DNA from 2 places in the Dactylosporangium sp. McL0621 genome. Region 1 is predicted to be linked to the other one. Evidence: riboswitches for the same ligand, from Rfam matches in the RefSeq annotation. Region 1 holds a riboswitch; the other holds the start of a gene.

Region 1 (7,453 bases):
GGCCGCTGCTTGCGTGCAGATGGGCGAGGCGCGGCCCGGTGACGGCGAGGACGGCGACGAGCGCGGCCAGGCCGCCGAGCGCGGCCCAGGCCTGGGCGCGGAACCGTCGCCAGGTCAGCCAGATCATGCGATGGTCTCCGTTTCGGCGGGCCGGACTCGGCGCAGCGTGGTCAGGACGAGGTCCTCCAGCGTCGTGCCGTCCGGCCGGGTGGCGAGCAGGTCGGCGATGCGCCCGGCCAGCTGCACCCGGCCGGCGCCGAGGACGATCAGGTGGTCGCAGATCCGCTCCAGGTCGGTCACGAGGTGCGAGGACAGCACGACGCTCGCGGCCCGGGCGGCGACCGCCCCGGCCAGGTCGTCGAGGAAGTCGCGCCGGGCCAGCGGGTCGAGGCTGGCCACCGGTTCGTCGAGCACGAGCAGGTCCGGGCGCTTGGCCAGGGCCAGCGTCAGCGCGAGCTGCGCGCGCTGCCCGCCGGACAGGCGCCCGGCCCGCCGGCGGCGGTCCAGTCCCAGCCGCCGCACGCGGCCGGCGGCGTACGCCGGATCCCAGGCGGGGTTGAGCCGCGCGCCCAGGGTGAGATGGTCGGCGACCGACAGCCCGGCGTACAGCGGCGCGTCCTGGGCGACGAACCCGATCCGGGCCCGGCTCGCCCCGGGCGGCCCGCCGAACACGCGCACGGTGCCACCGGTCGGGGCGAGCAGCCCGACCGCGAGGTTCACCAGCGTGCTCTTGCCGGCGCCGTTGGGCCCGACGAGCCCGACCACGTGCCCGGCCGGGATCGACATCGTGCATTCCTGCAGGGCCCACCGGCCCTGGTAGCGCTTGCCCAGGCCGCGGGCGTCGATGGCAGCCGTCATCGTGGGGTCCTCCTTGCCGTCGGTGTCGTCGGTACCACCGTGCGCCGCGGGCGCTGCGCCCGTCGTCGGGCCCGGGTCCGGACTTTCGCGCCGCCGTTCAGCCTGGAGTACACCCCACGGCATCGGTCCGTGGTCCGACGACACCGAACCGCGCGGGGCGTTAGCGTGATCCGTATGCGGCTCCACCCGACCGATCGCCTCAGCGCCGCGCAGTGGGTTGCGATCGACTGCGTGACCGCGCTGGTACTGCTGGTCGGCTCCGCGGTGCCGACGCGGGCGGCGGCCGGGCCGCAGGGGCCATCCTGGGCGTTCTGGGCCGGCCTGGCGGCGGCGCTGGCCGCCGGGGCGCTGCGGCGCCGGCGGCCAGTGGTCGCGCTCGGCGTCGCGCTGCTCGCCGGGCCGGTCGCCCTGGGCGCAGGCGCGTTCCCGCTGCCGTGGGTGGTGGTCGCCTTCGTGATGTACCTGATCCCGCTGCGCTTCCCCCGCCGCGTGGCGCTGTGGGTGCTGGCCGGCACCTTGCTCGCCGGCGCGGTCGGCGTCGTCGCCGCCCCGCTGGCCCGGCCCGGCCCGAACCGGGTCGGATCGCTGTTGGAGGGCGCGCTGCTGGTGTCGATCGCGTGGGTCATCGGCTATGCGGTACAGCATCAGCGCCTGCACAACGAGCAGCGGGCCGAGCGCCGGCTGACCGACGAGCGCCTGCGGATCGCGCGCGAGCTGCACGACGTTGTCGCCCACTCGATGAGCGTGATCGCGCTGCAGTCCGGTGTGGCCAACCACGTGGCCGCCGAACGCCCCGAGGAGGCGCGCCGGGCGCTGGCCTCCATCGAGGAGATGAGCCGGGCCGCGCTGCAGGAGATGCGGGCGCTGCTCGGGGTGCTGCGCGATCCGGAGGAACCGGCCCGGCCGGCCCCGGGCCTCGCCGACGTGCCGGCGCTGGTCGCCCAGGCCGCCACCGCCGGCGTCCACGTCGCCCTGGAGGTCACCGGCGAGCCGGGCGGGCTGCCCGCCGGCGTGGATCTGGCCGCTTATCGTGTCGTGCAGGAGGCCGTCACCAATGTCATCAAGCACGCCGCGACCGATCGCTGCCGGGTGTGCATCGACCGCGGCCCGTCCCTGGTCACGGTGCGGGTGAGCGACGAGGGACGGGGCGGAGCCGCCGCTGCCGGCCACGGCATCACCGGGATGCGGGAGCGGACCCGCATGTACGGCGGGACCCTGCAGGCCGGCCCGTCGCCCGACCGCCCGGGCTTCCAGGTCGTCGCCACGTTCGCGATCCCCCGGGCGGAGGCCGCGTGATCCGCGTGGTGGTCGCCGACGACCAGACGCTGGTCCGCGGCAGCATCCGGGTCCTGGTCGACACCGCGCCCGACCTCACCGCCGTCGGCGAGGCCGCCACTGGCGCCGACGCGGTCGACCTCGCGGCCCGGGAACGGCCCGACGTCGTGCTCATGGACGTCCGGATGCCCGGCCTGGACGGAATCGAGGCGACCCGGCAGATCTGCACCCGGCCGAACCTCGCCGCGGTGAGGGTCATCATCCTCACCACGTTCGACGTCGACGAGTACGTCTTCGCCGCCCTCCGCAACGGCGCCAGCGGCTTCCTGCTCAAGGACACCCGCCCGGCCGACCTGCTCACCGCGATCCGCGTCGTCGCCTCCGGCGAGTCATTGCTCGCGCCGAGCGTCACCCGGCGGCTCATCGAGGAGTTCGTCCGCCGCCCGGAGCCCGGCCGGCAGCCGGTCGCCGACCTGGACAACACCACCGACCGGGAGCGGGAGGTGCTGACCCTGGTCGGCCTCGGCCTGTCCAACGCCGAGATCGCCGCGCACCTGCATGTCAGCCTGTCCACCGCGAAGGCCCACGTCAGCCGGCTGCTGATGAAGCTCGCCGCCCGCGACCGGGCCCAGCTCGTCATCGCCGCGTACAACACCGGCCTGGTCCGCCCGACGACCGACTGACGCGGTCACTTCGGGCTGAACGTGCCGGCCCGCCGCAGCGACGCGCGACCGCCCGGGAATGCGGACGATCAGCTCGCGCGGACCTCGGCGACGGCCGCGACAAAAGTGCAACAGTGACGCCTCGACCTCGGCATAGCCGCGGGTCTTCAGGCCGCAGTCGGGATTGACCCACAGGCGTCGGGCCGGGACGGCCGCGACTGCTCGCCGCAGCGCCTGGACGACCTCCTCGTGGGACGGCACGCGCGGGGAGTGGCCTGCGGCGGCGAGCCGGTCGAGGTTGCCGGGCCCGGCGACGAGGTCCACACCGATCGCCTCGACCGAGTTGGCCAGCAGCGCCGACAGAGCGTCACCAAGGTCGCCGAAGTACGTGGCGACGAAGATCTGCGGCCGGTCGGTGAGCTCGCCAAGGCGGGTGTAGGCGGGCGTAGCCCGTCGATCTCCTCCGGGGTGCGGTCGGCGACGTAGGCGCGCTCGTCCAGCTGTACCCAGGCGACGCCGGTGGCGGCCAGGACGGCGAGGATTTGCGCGTAGACCTCGACGAGGTCGTCGAGGCGGGCGAACGGGTCCTCGCCCTTGGCCAGGAGCAGAAACGTGGCCGGGCCGAGCAGCACCGGCCGGGTGGCGATGCCCAGGGCGGCGGCCTCGGCGATCTCGCCGAGGGCCTTGACCGGATTGGCCGCGAACGCGGTGTCCGGGCCGATCTCGGCACCAGGTAGTGGTAGTTGGTGTCGAACCACTTCGTCAGCTCCAGCGCCGGCTCGGCGTCGACGCCGCGGGCCATCGCGAAGTATGTGTCCAGCTCGGACCGGCCGAGCCGGGCGAAGCATGCCGGGACCGCGCCGACGGCGACGGCGGTGTCCAGGACGTGGTCGTAGTACGAGAACGTGTTGGACGGGATCGCGGCCAACCCCGGCGTCGCGCAGCGTCTGCCAGACCTCGGCCCGCAACCCGGCCGCGGTCTGTCCCAGCGCGGCGGCGTCGATCTTCCCGGCCGCCCAGTACGCCTCGACGGCCTGTCTTCAGTTCCCGGTTCCCGCCGATGCGTGGGTAGCCGAGCACGGTGCTCTGCCCGAATGCAGGAGCCACCAGACGTTTCGTTCCCTCGAAGTGCCCGACGGCGCTCGGGAAGGAGGGAGGCAGGGATACGGCCCAAAAGGGCGGCCGTACCGCTTCCGCCCTGACCCGCCCGAGAGGTCGTCGGCGGCGCACACCGGCGGTGTGCGCAGCGCGGGCAGGTCTTCGGACTCGTGGGCGCGACCGAAAGGTCACCTACCGGCCGTCGCTTCCCAGGCCGTGTGGCCCAGTGCTTTGTTGACGGCTTTCGTTCCCACTCACCGCTGCGGGCAGTCCCGGTTCTGCACCGGATTCCCTCTTAAAGATCTTTCGGTATTTGAGTGATGGTCAGAGACGTAGGCCGGTGTGGTCGAGGAAGTTGAAGCACAGTTGGTAGCTGCTGCCGATCCGGTGCAGGCCGGTGTGGACGGCGGTGTCGGCGTCGTTGAGGATGTCGGGGCACAGGTTGGCCAGTTCGGTGGCTTTGAGGTTGCCCCAGACCAGTTCCATGGGGTTGAGGTCGTGGGCGTAGCCGGGCAGTGCTTCGACGGTCAGCCAGTGCTGCTGGGTGGCCAGCCATGCCTTCATGTCCTTGGACCGGTGCGCGGACAGCCCGTCCCAGATCAGCACGATCGGCTTGCCGCGCAGGTGCCGGCGCAGCTGGGTGAGGAACGTGATGAGGCTTTCGGTGTTGTAGCTGCCGGGTTTGGTCTGGAAGATCAGCTTGGCCCGGGAGCGGTCGGGCCGGTAGGCCAGCACACCGGCCATGGACATCCGCGACCAGGAGAACCGGTGCCGCAACACGGGTGTCTGCCCGCGCGGTGCCCAGGTGCCGCGGACTACGGGCAGGAGCGAGAAGCCGCTCTCGTCCTGGAAACAGATCCACGCTCCCCGTCGCCGGGCCCCCTTTTGATCCTGGGCCAGTCCTGCTTGACCCACGCTTCGATCGCTGCGTCGTCCCGTTCGACGGCCCGCCGGGCCGGGCGCTGCCGGGTCCAGCCGAGGCGCTGCCGCAGGATTGTCCAGGTCTGCGTCGGCCCGTACCGCACGCTGGTGACCCGTTCGATCACGTCCGCCACCCGGGCGAGGGTCCACAGGTCGGTGCCGAACCCGCTGGCCTTCGGCCCGGCCAGCAGTGCCGACTCCACTTCGGACAGTTGCTCGTCCGACAGCCGCGGCGTACGCCCCAGTCGCTGCGCGCCGGTCAGGGCCTCCCGGCCGCCGGCCCGCCACGCCCGATGCCACCGCGACGCGGTCTGCGCAGAGACCCCCAGTTGCGTCACCACATCGGCCTGCCGCGCGCCGTCCTCGAACAACTCCGCCGCCCGAATCCGGCGCTGCCGCAACACATCAACATCCAGACGAGCGGCACCACGCCGACCCGCCGGCTGTGCAGAGACCGACATGCCACCGATTCTCGTACCCGGCAACACGATCAGCCCGCAACGACTCACCTCAATATCGAAAGATCTTTAATACTGCGACGGCGTTTTGTAGTGGTCGGTCGTGGATCGCTAGTATCCATTGTGGTCAGTGTTGGGGTGGTGGAGTCGTGGAACGCTGCGCTTGAGGATCTGTTCGCGCTGGTCGCGGGGCGGTTCGGGCGGGTGGAGCCGCGGAAGCGAGCGTTCGCTTATGTGCGGGGGTTGTTGGCGCCGTTGGAACGGCGTAATGGGTGGACCCTGGCGGAGCAGGCTGGTGATGGTTCGCCGGACGGTATGCAGGAGTTGCTGTGCAGCCCTGGCTGGGACCGCGACGCGGTCCGCGACGATGTGCGCGGTTACGTGGTGGAGAAGGAGTACCGCGACACGGTGGCGCAGCTGCCGCGGGAGTACTCCGCGATCCTGCCCGGCTGACCGCCGCTCAACGTTCGTTCGGGGGGCACCGGCCGGCAGCGGGTGCCCCGAGCGGGCACCGGCCGGCAGCAGGTGCGCGACCTCGGGAGCGGTCGCGGCGAGCGTGTACGCCCGGCGCTCCGCCTCGACCTCGAAACCGGTCGCCCGATGGGAGTGCCGGCGCATGTGCTCCTCCCGGCTCGGCACCTGGAACACCTCGCTGTCCGTGCGCCAAGTCGTCGCCGGCGGGCTGATCGCCGGGACCGCCTGGATGGCATTGCAGACCGTAGGCGCACGATTCGTCTCCGCCCGGCTCAGCCACACGAGCGCGCTCTACGGCACGTTCGGACTCGTACTCGCCGCACTTCGAAGGTCGGTCGGACGTCGCCGAAGGTGCGGTGGACGGCCGGACGCCGCGGTGGCGTCCGGCCCTCCTGCGGATCATCGGGTCGTGTAGCGGATGACGTCGGTGCGCATCACATCGCCCGACGCCTTCACGGCCCGGAAGGTGTGCTGCCCGTTGCCGAGACCGGCGACGCTGTACACCTGCTGCTGTGTTGCCCGTGCGTCACCGTGGGTGTCCACGCGCTTGGCGAGCTTGCCGTCGATGTAGATGTCGACGAGGCCCTGGTCGGGGGCGGTGGCCGTGATCCAGTCGAGGCCGGTGCCCCGGAAGGTGTACGAGACGGCGTCGCCGTTGTGCGTGGTGGCGTGCACGTCGTCGAGGTAGTCGCCGCGGAACGCGAAGTCCAGCTGCGCCGCGCCGAGCGGGAGCCCGGCGAGGTACGCCGAGCGCAGGGTCACGGTCGAACCCGACAGGGTGTAGTCGGTGCCCTGCCTGAGGGCGGTGCCGCCGCGCGAGACGCCGGTGAGCTCGCTGCCGCTGCGCAGGAGCCGCACCTGCACGTCCGCCGGGGCCTTCGTGTCGAACGACGCCGTCGGCGGGTCGATGAGGCTCGGCTGGAGCACGTCGATCCGGTCGAGCAGCATGAAGGCGCCGGACTTCTTGACGGCCTTGAGCGTGTGGCTGCCGTTGGGCAGGTCGTTCACGGTGTACACGGTCTGCTGCGCGAGGCGGGGCTGGCCCGGGTCGCGGCCGGTGTTCACGGTCTTCATGAGCTGGTTGTCGATGTAGATGTCGACGTTGCCCTGCGAGGTGTCCAGCTCGGTGAGATAGGAGACGCCGGTGCCCTGGAAGGTGTACAGGAACGAGTCGCCGTCGCGCTCGGTGTAGTGCACGCCGTCGCTGTAGTCGCCGAGCCCGCGGCCGGTGCTCTGCGACCACGATCCCACGTAGGCGATGCCCGGGTCGGTGTCGTCGTGGGTGATCGTGCGGACCGGGCCGGTCGTCGAGGGCGGGGCGGGGGTGCCGGTGTCGGTCACGGTCAGGGTGAGCGGCTGCGCGGTGGCGGCGACGCCGTCGCGGGTCCATTCGCCGCTGTAGCCGACCCGCAGGGCGTCGTCGTTGACGGCGACGGTGGCGCCGGGCTGCGGGGTCACCCTGAGCAGCCGTACGCCGTGGATCGGTACCCCTGCGGCGGTGAACCGGCCGGTGAAGCGGCCGAGGTCCTGGTGCGCCCACAGGTCGCGCACGGTGGCGGCGCCGGTGAGGCCCAGGTCCGTCCAGTTCGCCGTGACGTCCTTCTCGGTGCGGCCGAGGTTGAACAGCGCGACGGTGTAGCTGCCGTCGGCGTTGAGCGCGTACCAGACCTGCTGCTGCGTCGCCGTCGAGACCGGCCGCGCCGGGGT
Region 2 (7,453 bases), 2.3 Mb from region 1:
GCCCGGTCCACAGTGGACTCGTCGTGGCCGAGCGCCTCGCGCAGCCCGGGCAGCGCGGCGACCTGGCCGCCCCACATCTGCCGGGCCCGGAGCATGGCCAGGACGAGGTCGACGCGGGCCTCGCCGGACGGGGCCTGGCCCAGAATGTGCAGCCCGTCGCGGATCTGCACGTCCTTGACCTCGCACAGCCAGCCGTCGACGTGCAGCAGGAAGTCGTCGAACTCGGCGTCGTGCGGCCGGTCGTCCAGGCCCAGGTCGTGGTCGAGCTTGGCCGCCTGGATCAGCGTCCAGATCTGGGCCCGGATCGCCGGCAGCTTGGCCGGGTCGAGCGCGGCGATCGTGGCGTGCTCGTCGAGCAGCTGCTCCAGGCGGGCGATGTCACCGTACGAGTCGGCGCGGGCCATCGGCGGCACCAGGTGGTCCACGAGCGTGGCGTGCGCGCGGCGCTTGGCCTGGGTGCCCTCGCCCGGGTCGTTGACGAGGAACGGGTAGATGAGCGGCAGGTTGCCCAGGGCCGCGTCCGCGCCGCAGCCGGCCGACATCCCGACCGTCTTGCCCGGCAGCCACTCGAGGTTGCCGTGCTTGCCGACGTGCACGACCGCGTGGGCGCCGAACTCGTCGGCCAGCCACCGGTACGCGGCCAGGTAGTGGTGCGAGGGCGGCAGGTCGGGGTCGTGGTAGATGGCGACCGGGTTCTCGCCGAAGCCGCGCGGCGGCTGCACCATCACCACCACGTTGCCCCGCCGCAGCGCCGCGAGCACGATGGCGCCGTCGGACGGGTCGACGAACAGCTCGCCGGGCGCCGGGCCCCAGTGCCGCTCCATCCCGGCCCGGAGGCCCTCGTCCAGGCCGTTGAAGAACGAGACATAGGCCGAAGCCGGAATGCGGACCGGGTTGCCCTGCAGCTGCTCCTCGGTGAGCCAGTTGACGTCCTGCCCACCGGCCGCGATGAGCTCGTGGATGAGCGCGTCGCCGTCGGACGGGAAGCCCTCCCCGAGGTCGTACCCGCGCTCCCGCAGCGCCGCGAGCAGCCGCACCACGCTGGCGGGCGTGTCGAGGCCGACGGCGTTGCCGATCCGGGAGTGCTTCGTCGGGTACGCGCTGAGCATCACGACGATCCGCTTGTCCGCGTTGGCCAGGTGCCGCAGCCGCGCGTGGGCCGCGGCGATCCCGGCCACCCGCCCCGCCCGCTCCGGGTCGGCGACGTAGACGGTCAGGCCGTCCTCGTCGACCTCCTTGAACGAGAACGGCACCGTGATGAGCCGCCCGTCGAACTCCGGGATGGCGACCTGGGTCGCGGTGTCCAGCGGCGACAGCCCGTCGTCGTTGCCGTCCCACGTCTCGCGGCTGCTGGTCAGGCACAGCCCCTGCAGGATCGGCACGTCGAGCGCGGCGAGCGCGCCGACGTCCCAGGCCTCGTCCTCGCCGCCGGCCTGGGCGTCGGCCGGGCGGGTGCCGCCGGCCGCGAGCACGGTCACGACGAGCGCGTCGGCCCGGCGCAGGGTGTCGAGCAGCTCGGGCGGGGCGGTGCGCAGCGAGGCGGCGAAGACCGGCAGCGGGCGGGCCCCCTCGGCCTCCAGCGCGGTGCACAGGCCCTCGACGAACGCGGTGTTGCCGGCGACGTGGTGGGCCCGGTAGTAGATGACGGCCACGGTCGGCCCGTCGACCGGCGCGGCCGTGCGCTCCAGCACGCCCCACACGGGCGTCTCGACCGGGGCGGCGAAGCCGTGGCCGGTGAGCAGGACCGTGTCGGAGAGGAAGCGGTGCAGCTCGGCGAGGTTGGCCGGGCCGCCGAAGGCCAGGTAGGCGTGGGCCTGCGCGGCGAGGCCGGCCGGCACCGTGGAGTGGCTCATGAGCTCGGCGTCGGGGGCCTGCTCGCCGCCGAGGATCACCACCGGGAGCCCGGTGGCGAGCAGCGTGTCGAGGCCGTCCTGCCAGTCGCGGTACGCCCCCAGGAACCGCACCACGATCAGCTCGGCGCCCGCGGCCAGCCCGGGCAGGTCGTCCACGGTGGTCCGCGAAGGGTTGGCCAGGCGCCACCCGGCGCCGCTGGCCCGCGCGCTGAGCAGGTCGGTGTCGGACGTCGACAGCAGCAGGATCACGCCGGTCCTCCCTCGGGGTCCGCGCCCCAAGACGGTGGGTTGGGTCCGGCGACGGAAAGTATCCTGGCTCCCGGATCGTCTCCGGTCACAGTGGCGGGACCGTCCCGGACTCGCACCGGGTTCCTCCCACATCGCCGTTGTACAGCGCCGCCAACTCTTCAGGACGAGCCTGGGCGCCGTCAAGCGCAGGTAGTATCCGCCCCGTGCAGGCTCCCAGCGGACGCGACGCCCCCGACCGGTGCCCCGGCGCCGTGCAGGTCCACGCGGCCGCCGACGGCGGGCTGGCGCGCGTCCGGCTGCCCGGCGGGCGGATCACCGGGGCCCAGCTCGCGGTCCTGGGCGCCGCCGCGGCCGAACTCGGCGACCCCGCCCTGGAGCTCACCTCCCGCGGGAACGTGCAGGTCAGGGCGCTGCGGCCGGGTGCCGAGCACGAGCTGGCGGCCCGCCTGACCGACGCCGGCCTGCTGCCCTCGGCCACCCACGAGCGGGTCCGCAACATCGTCGCCAGCCCGCTGGGCGCCGCGGTCCGCCCGCTGGTCGCCGAGTTCGACGCGCTGCTGTGCGCCACGCCCGCCCTCGCGGGGCTGCCGGGCCGGTTCCTGGCCACGATCGATGACGGCCGCGGCGACGTGACGCCGCTGCTCGGCGACGTGGGCCGGCACGGTTCCCGGTTGGTTCTGGCGGGTGTACCCACTGAGCTTCACGGCGGCCCCGAGCTGCTCGTCCGCGCCGCGGAGGCCTTCCTGGCCGAGCGGGCCGCGCAGGGCGCCAACGCGTGGCGGCTCGCCGAGCTGGCCGACGGCCCGGCCCGGGTGGCCGCGCGGCTCGGCACCGGGCTCGCGTCCGTCCGGCTCGCGCGCTCGGACGCGCCCGAGCCCGGGATCCACGGCTCGTCCGCGGTGCTCGTCGTGCCGCTCGGGCTGCTCACCGCGGCCCAGTCGGCGGCGCTCGCGGCCGCGGCGGAAGAGATCATCGTCACCCCGTGGCGGACCGTCGTGGTCCCGGCTCCGGCGATGCCCGACGCTGTGGCGTCCGGACTCGTCGCCGACCCCGCCTCGCCGTGGGCCGGGGTGACCGCGTGCGCCGGCCGGCCGGGCTGCGCCAAGGCGCTCGCCGACGTCCGCGCGGACGCCCGGGCCGCGGTGGCCGCGGGCACGCACGAGCCGGCGCACTGGGTCGGATGCGAGCGCCGGTGCGGCGCGCCGAAGGGAAGGCACGTGGAGATGCTGGCGACGGGCGCGGGCTACCGCCGGAGCGTGACCGGGTGAGTAACTACATCCGCGACGGGGCCGAGATCTACCGGCGCTCGTTCGCCACCATCCGGGCCGAGGCCGACCTGTCCGGGCTGCCGGACGACGTGGCCCGGGTCACGGTCCGCATGATCCACGCCTGCGGCATGGTCGACCTGCCCGCCGACGTCGGCTACTCCCCCGGCGTCGTCGCGGCCGCGCGCGCCGCCCTGCGCTCGGGCGCGCCGATCCTCTGCGACGCCGAGATGGTCGCGTCGGGGGTGACCCGCGCGCGGCTGCCCCGGGACAACGAGGTCGTGTGCACGCTGCGCGATCCGGCGGTACCGCCGCTGGCTCTAGAATTGGCCAACACGCGCAGCGCGGCCGCGCTCGAGCTGTGGCGGGGCCGCATCGACGGCGCCGTGGTGGCCGTCGGCAACGCCCCCACCGCCCTGTTCCGGCTGCTGGAGCTGGTCGCCGAGGGGGCCGGCACGCCCGCCGCGGTGATCGGCATCCCGGTCGGGTTCATCGGCGCCGCCGAGTCAAAGGCGGCGCTGGCTGCGTCCGGCCTCGAGCACCTGGTGGTGCACGGCCGCCGGGGCGGCAGCGCGATGACGGCCGCCGCCGTCAACGCGATCGCGAGCGAATTGGAATGAGTGACGCAGCATGAGCGAGGAAAGTGGGCGGCTGTACGGCGTAGGTCTCGGGCCCGGGGACCCCGAGCTGATGACGGTGAAGGCGGCCCGGCTGATCGCCGCGGCGCCCGTCGTCGCCTACCACAGCGCCCGCCACGGCCGCAGCATCGCCCGCGCGATCGCCGCGCCGTACCTGCGCCCGGAGCAGGTCGAGGAGGCCCTCGTCTACCCGGTGACGACCGAGGACACGCCCGACTACCGGGGCGTCATCGAGGAGCACTACGACGCGTGGGCGGCGCGGCTGGCCGCACACCTCGACGCGGGCCGGGACGTGGTCGTGCTCTGCGAGGGCGACCCGCTGTTCTACGGCTCCTACATGCACATGCACAAGCGACTGCGGCAGCGGTACCCCACCGAGGTCGTCCCGGGCGTGACGTCCGTGGCCGCCGCCTCGGCGGTGCTGGGCCGCCCGCTCGTCGAGCGCGACGAGGTGCTCACCGTGCTGCCGGGCACCCTGCCCGAGGAGGTGCTCGCCGAGCGCCTCGCCGCCACCGACTCGGCGGCGGTGCTGAAGCTGGGCCGCACGTTCGGCAAGGTGCGGGACGCGCTCGAGCGGGCGGGCCGGCTCGACGACGCCTGGTACGTCGAGCGCGCCACCACCGCCGGCGAGCGCGCCGCCCCGCTGGCCGGGGTCGACCCGGGCTCGGTGCCGTACTTCTCCATCGCCCTGCTGCCCTCCCGCGTGCACGACGAGACCGCCGCGGCCCTGGCCGAGCGGCCCGCGCCGGCGCCCGTGGGCGAGGTGGTCGTGGTCGGCCTCGGCCCGGGCGGCCGCGACTGGCTCACGCCCGAGGCCCAGGCCGCGCTCGCCGCCGCCGACGACCTCGTGGGCTACGGCCCGTACCTGGCCCGCGTCCCCGGCAACCCGCGCCAGCGCCGGCACGCCTCCGACAACCGCGTCGAGGCCGAGCGCGCCGAGTTCGCGCTGGCCCTGGCCAGGGAGGGCCGCCGCGTCGCGGTCGTCTCCTCCGGCGACCCGGGTGTGTTCGCGATGGCCGCCGCGGTGCTGGAGGTCGCGGCCGAGCCGCGCTGGAAGGACGTGCCGGTCCGCGTCCTGCCGGGCCTGACCGCGGCCCAGGCCGTGGCGAGCCGCGCGGGCGCCCCGCTGGGCCACGACTTCTGCGTGCTGTCGCTGTCGGACCGCCTCAAGCCGTGGGACGTCATCGCGTCCCGCCTCGGGGCCGCGGCGCGCGCGGACCTCGTCATCGCCGTGTACAACCCCGGCTCGAAGTCCCGCACCTGGCAGGTCGAGGCGGCGAAGACCCTCCTGCTGGCCCACCGCGCGGCCGACACCCCGGTGGTGATCGGGCGCGACGTGGGCGGCCCGGAGGAGTCGGTGCGCGTGGTGCGCCTGGCCGAGCTGGACCCGTCCGAGGTGGACATGCGCACGCTGCTCATCATCGGCTCGTCCCAGACGCGAGTCCGCGACCGCGAGGACGGCGGCGCTCCGGTGGTGTGGACCCCGCGCCGCTACCCCGCCTGACGCGCGGTCGCCTGATCACGGCGGCGCTCCCGCGGCGCGGACGCGGCGCCGCTACCCCGCCTGACGCGCGGCCGCTTGATTCACGGCGGCGCTCCCGCGGCGCGGACGCGGCGCCGCTACCCCGCCTGACGCGCGGCCGCTTGATTCACGGCGGCGCTCCCGCGGCGCGGACGCGGCGCCGCTACCCCGCCTGACGCGCGGTCGCCTGATCACGGCGGCGCTCCCGCGGCGCGGACGCGGCGCCGCTACCCCGCCTGACGCGCGGCCGCTTGATCACGGCGGCGCTCCCGCGGCGCGGACGCGGCGCCGCTACCCCGCCGGAGGACTCGCACCAGCGCGACGGCGGCGAAGGCGGCCGCCAGCGCGGCCCCGGTCCAGGCCAGGGCCGGGTAGCCGGCGCTCGCGGCGAGAGGTCCGGACAGCCCGCCACCGGTCATGGCGGCCGCCCCCATGCCGACCTCGCCCCAGCCCTCGAGCCGGGGGCGCGCGGGCCCCGGCACGCCGTCGACGAGCAGGGTGCTGCCCGCGACGAGGCAGAGGTTCCAGCCCGCGCCGAGCAGGAACAGTCCCGCGACGAGCGCCCCGGCGCCGACCCCCACGCAGGCCAGGACCAGCACGCCGGCCCCGAGCAGCGCGGTGCGGGCGGCCCCGCCCGCGGCCACCAGGCGCGTGGACACCACCGACGGGGCGAACATGCCGGCGATGTGGGCGCTGACCACCAGGCCGATCATGGTGCGGGACGCGCCCGCGTGCGCCAGGTGCACCGGCGCGAACGTCATCACCCCGACCATGACGAGGTTCGCGAAGGTGAGGATCGCGAGCCCGGCCCGGCTCGGCGGCCCGGTCGGCGCCGGCGGCCGCGCGGTCGTGGGCTCGGTAGCGGTCATGGGCTCGGTAGCGGTCGCCGGCGCGGTAGCGGTCGCCGGCGCGGTAGCGGTCGCCGCCGCCCGCCCCCGCACCGGCAGGTAGCAGGCGGCGGCGAGGACGAAGCCGGCGGCGGCCCCGAAGTACGGGTCGGCGAACCCGAGCAGCAGCGGCCCGGCGACCGCGCCCGCGGCCGTCGCGGTGAGCACGGCGGTCATCGTGCCCGCGAGCTCGGCCGCCGCGTACCGGGTCAGGGTCACCGCCGTGTTCCCGGCCCCGGACAGCAGCGTGCCGGCGAGCACGAGCGGCAGGCTGCCGAGGTGCCCCGCGACGATCACGACCGCACAGCCGCCGGCTGCGGTCAGGGCCCCGGCCGCGAGCGCCCGGGGCCGGCCGGCGCGCCGGGTGAGCGCGGACAGGGCGAGCGCGGCGAGGGCCGCCCCGGCGACGAGCGCGGCCTGCGGCAGGCCGGCCGCCGCGGGTCCGCCGCCGACGCGCTCGGCGAGCAGGGCACCGGCGGCGCCGGCGAGGGACTGCGCGAAGCCGCCGACCGCGGCGGCCATCCACAACCAGGTCATGCCGGTAAACCGTAGGCAGATCGGGACTGCCGGCCCATGGCCGGCGCAGGCCGGTACCCGCGAAAGACCTTGCGCTCGTACCGTGATCGGCATGGCCACTTCACGATCGTTCGAACCGGACGCGGTCGACTGGCGGCTGCTCGCCGAACTGCAGGCCGACGCGCGGCTGTCCTTCAACGAGCTTTCCCGGCGGGTGCACCTGTCGCCGCCCGCCGTGGCCGAGCGCGTGCGGCGGATGCGGGAGGCGGGCGTCATCGCGGGCTACCGCGCGACGGTGGACCCGGCCGCGGTCGGGCAGGAGGTCCGGGCGTTCGTCCAGCTGCGCTGCCGCCCGGGCGCGTGCCTGCTGCGCACGACGGCCGAGGCGGACTACCCGGAGGTGGCCGCGATCCACCGCCTCTCCGGGGAGTACTGCACCCTGCTGGAGCTGCGGGCCCGGGACCTGACCCATTTCGAGGGCGTGGTCGAGCGGATCGGCACGCACGGCGAGCTCCGCACGCAC

Evidence for each region. A riboswitch is a leader RNA that binds a small molecule or an ion and turns the genes downstream of it on or off. The one in region 1 is predicted to bind cobalamin.
Region 2: another riboswitch for cobalamin. It lies ahead of cobN (cobaltochelatase subunit CobN); the one in region 1 lies ahead of ACPPVO_RS24925 (hypothetical protein).

What each region holds. Positions count from the first base shown of each region.
Region 1 covers NZ_CP188259.1:5,159,689-5,167,141, forward strand. The annotation lists gene ACPPVO_RS24905 (ABC transporter permease) at 1-127, opposite strand, end outside; gene ACPPVO_RS24910 (ATP-binding cassette domain-containing protein) at 124-858, opposite strand; gene ACPPVO_RS24915 (sensor histidine kinase) at 1,033-2,154, shown strand; gene ACPPVO_RS24920 (response regulator) at 2,151-2,816, shown strand; partial or broken gene ACPPVO_RS24925 (hypothetical protein) at 2,985-3,969, opposite strand; cobalamin riboswitch at 4,030-4,250, opposite strand; gene ACPPVO_RS24930 (IS630 family transposase) at 4,218-4,808, opposite strand; gene ACPPVO_RS24935 (winged helix-turn-helix domain-containing protein) at 4,709-5,152, opposite strand; partial or broken gene ACPPVO_RS24940 (IS701 family transposase) at 5,411-5,665, shown strand; gene ACPPVO_RS24945 (X2-like carbohydrate binding domain-containing protein) at 6,146-7,453, opposite strand, start outside.
Region 2 covers NZ_CP188259.1:2,875,776-2,883,228, reverse strand. The annotation lists gene cobN (cobaltochelatase subunit CobN) at 1-2,102, opposite strand, end outside; cobalamin riboswitch at 2,139-2,272, opposite strand; gene ACPPVO_RS13495 (precorrin-3B synthase) at 2,306-3,370, shown strand; gene ACPPVO_RS13490 (precorrin-8X methylmutase) at 3,367-3,987, shown strand; gene ACPPVO_RS13485 (precorrin-2 C(20)-methyltransferase) at 3,998-5,509, shown strand; gene ACPPVO_RS13480 (MFS transporter) at 5,755-6,951, opposite strand; gene ACPPVO_RS13475 (Lrp/AsnC family transcriptional regulator) at 7,043-7,453, shown strand, end outside.